Regions from separate parts of the Carnobacterium sp. AT7 genome, predicted to be linked through region 2. Evidence: a T-box and tRNA genes for the amino acid it is inferred to sense, from the RefSeq annotation. Region 2 holds a T-box; the other holds one or more tRNA genes.
What was found. The T-box of region 2 lies ahead of argS (arginine--tRNA ligase). A T-box ahead of a tRNA ligase gene usually reads a tRNA of that ligase, here a tRNA-Arg.
Positions count from the first base shown of each region.

Region 1: it has a tRNA-Arg gene. The T-box ahead of argS (arginine--tRNA ligase) is inferred to sense a tRNA for this amino acid. The anticodon was not compared.

Region 1 covers NZ_ABHH01000043.1:6,263-8,647, reverse strand. Annotated here, with positions in the region: rRNA gene CAT7_RS11130 (23S ribosomal RNA) at 1-615, shown strand, start outside; rRNA gene rrf (5S ribosomal RNA) at 707-822, shown strand; tRNA gene CAT7_RS11120 (tRNA-Val) at 845-920, shown strand; tRNA gene CAT7_RS11115 (tRNA-Lys) at 922-994, shown strand; tRNA gene CAT7_RS11110 (tRNA-Leu) at 1,037-1,121, shown strand; tRNA gene CAT7_RS11105 (tRNA-Thr) at 1,157-1,229, shown strand; tRNA gene CAT7_RS11100 (tRNA-Gly) at 1,239-1,310, shown strand; tRNA gene CAT7_RS11095 (tRNA-Leu) at 1,360-1,448, shown strand; tRNA gene CAT7_RS11090 (tRNA-Arg) at 1,452-1,525, shown strand; tRNA gene CAT7_RS11085 (tRNA-Pro) at 1,562-1,635, shown strand; gene CAT7_RS11080 (CtsR family transcriptional regulator) at 2,353-2,385, shown strand, end outside.
Region 2 covers NZ_ABHH01000018.1:29,629-32,013, forward strand. Annotated here, with positions in the region: gene CAT7_RS07920 (phosphoglucomutase) at 1-478, opposite strand, end outside; gene argR (arginine repressor) at 515-970, opposite strand; T-box leader at 1,142-1,381, shown strand; gene argS (arginine--tRNA ligase) at 1,475-2,385, shown strand, end outside.

The sequences.
Region 1 (2,385 bases), on a different contig from region 2:
CAAAGGTTCCCTCAGAATGGTTGGAAATCATTCGCAGAGTGTAAAGGCATAAGGGAGCTTGACTGCGAGACCTACAAGTCGAGCAGGGACGAAAGTCGGGCTTAGTGATCCGGTGGTTCCGCATGGAAGGGCCATCGCTCAACGGATAAAAGCTACCCTGGGGATAACAGGCTTATCTCCCCCAAGAGTCCACATCGACGGGGAGGTTTGGCACCTCGATGTCGGCTCATCGCATCCTGGGGCTGTAGTCGGTCCCAAGGGTTGGGCTGTTCGCCCATTAAAGCGGTACGCGAGCTGGGTTCAGAACGTCGTGAGACAGTTCGGTCCCTATCCGTCGCGGGCGTAGGAAATTTGAGAGGAGCTGTCCTTAGTACGAGAGGACCGGGATGGACACACCTCTGGTGTACCAGTTGTTCTGCCAAGGGCATTGCTGGGTAGCTATGTGTGGACGGGATAAACGCTGAAAGCATCTAAGCGTGAAGCCCCCCTCAAGATGAGATTTCCCATCACGTAAGTGAGTAAGACCCCTGAGAGATGATCAGGTAGATAGGTTGGAAGTGGAAGTCTAGCGATAGATGGAGCGGACCAATACTAATCGGTCGAGGACTTAACCAAATTTTTTAAACGGTGTAAGACGGTTTCAGAACGAAAAACGATTTTTAACTTATCCAGTTTTGAGAGAACAACGTTCTCTTGATTGAAATTGTGTGGTGATGATGGCAAGAAGGTCACACCTGTTCCCATGCCGAACACAGAAGTTAAGCTTCTTAGCGCCGATGGTAGTGAAGGGTTTCCCTTTGTGAGAGTAGGACGTTGCCACGCAGATTCAATTTTTTTATCATATGGAGGTTTAGCTCAGCTGGGAGAGCATCTGCCTTACAAGCAGAGGGTCGGCGGTTCGATCCCGTCAACCTCCACCATGAGTCATTAGCTCAGTTGGTAGAGCATCTGACTTTTAATCAGAGGGTCGCAGGTTCGAATCCTGCATGACTCATAACTAATCATTCAACCATGTTTAGTTATGCCATGTTTTTTTGCGGGTGTGGCGGAATTGGCAGACGCACTAGATTTAGGATCTAGCGTTGAAAGACGTGGGGGTTCAAGTCCCTTCACCCGCACCATTTTTTATTTGAATGATTAGTGAAGTACCACTTTAGCCGGCTTAGCTCAGTTGGTAGAGCATCTGATTTGTAATCAGAGGGTCGAGGGTTCAACTCCTTTAGCCGGCATTTTTTTTTGCGAAAGTAGTTCAGTGGTAGAACATCACCTTGCCAAGGTGGGGGTCGCGGGTTCGAATCCCGTCTTTCGCTTACTAGGTTGACTAGTAAGCTCATTCGTAAGAATGAAAACTGTTCTAAAGCCGGGGTGGCGGAACAGGTAGACGCACAGGACTTAAAATCCTGCGGTGAGTGATCACCGTGCCGGTTCGATTCCGGCCCTCGGCACCATTTGCACCCATAGCTCAATTGGATAGAGTACTTGACTACGAATCAAGGGGTTAGAGGTTCAAGTCCTCTTGGGTGCATTTTTCTTTTTAAAGAAAGAATGAAAAGTCAGTGAACGGGAAGTAGCTCAGCTTGGTAGAGCACTTGGTTTGGGACCAAGGGGTCGCAGGTTCGAATCCTGTCTTCCCGATAAATAATTCATAAAAGGTAGTTTCTCTAGTCTAAGAGAAATTACCTTTTATTTGTCTTTCAATAATTATGTAGGTTCTTCGTCAAATTGTGCGGATAGAGACTTGGCATCGTCTTAATCCTAAAGTCTAATAATGGTTAAAAGTTCGAATGGGAATGAATGATTTAGCAGAGGGATTGTGAGCAACTGTAGTGCTAATAAAAGCTGCTGTAATGAACAAACAAAGTATTTAATGGATCGTACTCTTTCAAGGGCGATTAAGGCTGGGTGGTCTTAAATAGGTCATGTATTATAGGTGGAAAAGAAATAATGCTATTACATGAATCTGCTATGAATATGAAGACTACAGTTGTAGGTCAGTTATTGGTTTACAAAGACATTTTGTTCTATAAATGACTGATTTGAAAATTTCTTCTTTATTTATCGTTAAATAGTGGCAGTTTAGAGGCTATTTTAAATGAAAATGAGTAGAGTTGCTTTTCAAATCCGTTTATTTCTCGTATAATGAAAGTCAGGATTAGTCAAGAATGCTTTCTGGTTCTCACTAGGAGTATCCTCCGTTATTAAGTTAGTTTATGTTAGTGATAGACTAATTAATTAAGTCCAGTGTTGGGATGATAAGAAAAGGAGTGTTACTAAAAAAACACCATTGCAATGTAGAGTAAATAAAGCTATTATCTGTATCATACATTAAAATGTTTTAGTAACAGGTAACCCATGCATAATCAAAACATGTCGGATATCATTGAA
Region 2 (2,385 bases):
TGTCCCACGTAATCGTTTCCCAACTTGCGTGATTTAAAATATAATCAATATCTTCATGTTCTGCTCCACCGTCTTTTGTGAAAAACTTTAAGCCATTGTATTCAAAAGGCAAATGACTAGCTGTCACCATAACAGCACCATCACATTTGTAAGCATCGTATTTAGTAGACATAAACATAGCTGGAGTAGTCGAAAGGCCGACATCTATCACATCTATACCTGCATTCGTTAACCCTTTGATGAAAGCAGTCTTTATGCGCTCAGCTGACAATCGGCTATCATGTCCCACCGAAACCGTTAACGGTTTATTTTCATTTTCCACACCAAGTTGTTTTACTTCTTTCAACCAGGCAGCAAATCCATAAGCAATGTTTTCGATTCTTTCATCTGTCAACGTTAGTTTGTGTTCTGCCGTTTCAATGGCTATCCCACGAATATCAGATCCATTTTGTAACGATGCTAATTTAAATTCAGGCATAACAGTCTTATTCCCTCCTTTTAAACAGTTAAAAGTTTATAATTCAATCCATTTTTTTAGGTAATCGTGCATTTTTTTTGCATCTTCTTCGTCTTTCGAAATAATTAAACAAGTATCATTCCCGCCCACAGTACCAACCATTTCCGGGAAATCAATGGCATCTAACAATGCAGCCACAACATGAGCATTACCTGGTATAGTCATCAATACGTTTGTAAACTGTACTTGCGTCAGCCGAATCACAACATCGCCTAATGTAGACTGTAATTTTTCTTCATTAGTCATACGATTATTTTGGAATATCGTATACTTGACATTGCCATTAGATGAAGTTGTTTTCACTAAATGCATCTCTTTGATATCTCTTGAAATGGTTGCTTGTGTAGCCTCAACCCCTTCTTGCTTGAGATGATGCAACAACTCTTCTTGTGTAGCAATATCATGATTTGTAATAATTTGTTTGATTGCCAATTGTCGGTTTGATTTTTTCATACTGCAAGGCCTCCTTCTAATTAAACGATTATTCCTTTTTAGTATACCAAACAATTGATGTATACGCTTATATTTTGCAATATTTTTACAAAAGTGTGAATAATAATTCTATTCTTAAAAAACATTGGTATTCTCTTAGGCAATTTGCTATAATGACTAAAGTTCAATTATATTGACTCTATGATGAAGAGAGTACTGATAGGAAACATTTTTAGCGAGTTGGAATGGTGTAAGCCAACAGTGGATACTTTCAGGAACCGCACTTCGGAGAGATTTAAGCTTTGATTATCGTTCATCTAAATTTAGTGGACGCTAGCTTATTCGGTTTTGTTTGCCGTTATCTAAAAACAAGTGGTTTCGTCAATTGACAAAACAACAAGAGTGGTACCGCGGGAAAACCTCGTCTCTTTTTTGATTAGCATAGAATCAAAAATGGGCGTTTTTTTTATGCCCAAATTATAAAAAAATTAAGCGTCAAAAGACGTTTATATAGGAGGAAAAATAATGGATTACAAATTAACAGTTGCTCAGGCTTTAAACGAGCAAATCGGTGACGCTTTATCGATAGACCAAATCGTTAACTTATTGGAAAAACCAAAATCAGTTGAACACGGAGATATCGCTTTTCCAGCATTCGCTCTAGCAAAGACTTACCGTAAAGCGCCACAACAAATTGCAATCGAACTTGGAGAAACGGTTAACTCTCCTATTGTAGAAAAAATAGAAGTTGTTGGACCTTACCTTAACTTCTTTTTAAACAAACAAGAAGTAAGTGCTGCTGTCTTAAAAGAAGTTTTAGAACAAGGCGCTCACTACGGAGACTCTAAGATCGGTAAAAACAGAAATGTTCCTATTGATATGTCTTCTCCAAATATTGCAAAACCGATTTCAATGGGCCACTTGCGTTCAACAGTCATCGGAAATGCTTTAGCAAATATTTTAACAAAAGTTGGCTTTAATCCAATTAAAATCAATCATCTTGGCGACTGGGGAACACAATTTGGTAAATTGATTGTGGGCTATAAACTTTGGGGCAGTGAAGAAGCTGTAAAAGAAAATCCAATTGGCGAACTTTTACGTCTTTATGTTAAATTCCATGAAGAAGCAGAAGAAAAACCTGAGTTAGATGATAACGCTCGTGAGTGGTTTAAGAAATTAGAAGACGGCGATGAAGAAGCTCAAAATCTTTGGAAATGGTTCCGTGAAGAATCTTTGAAAGAATTTAATCATGTATACGATCGTTTAAACATTACATTTGATTCTTTCAATGGAGAAGCTTTCTATAACGATAAAATGCAAGAAGTTGTTGATTTACTAGAAGAAAAAAATGTTTTGACTGTAAATGATGGAGCTACACTGGTAGATTTAGAAAAATACAATCTAAACCCTGCACTGATAAAAAAAACTGATGGTGC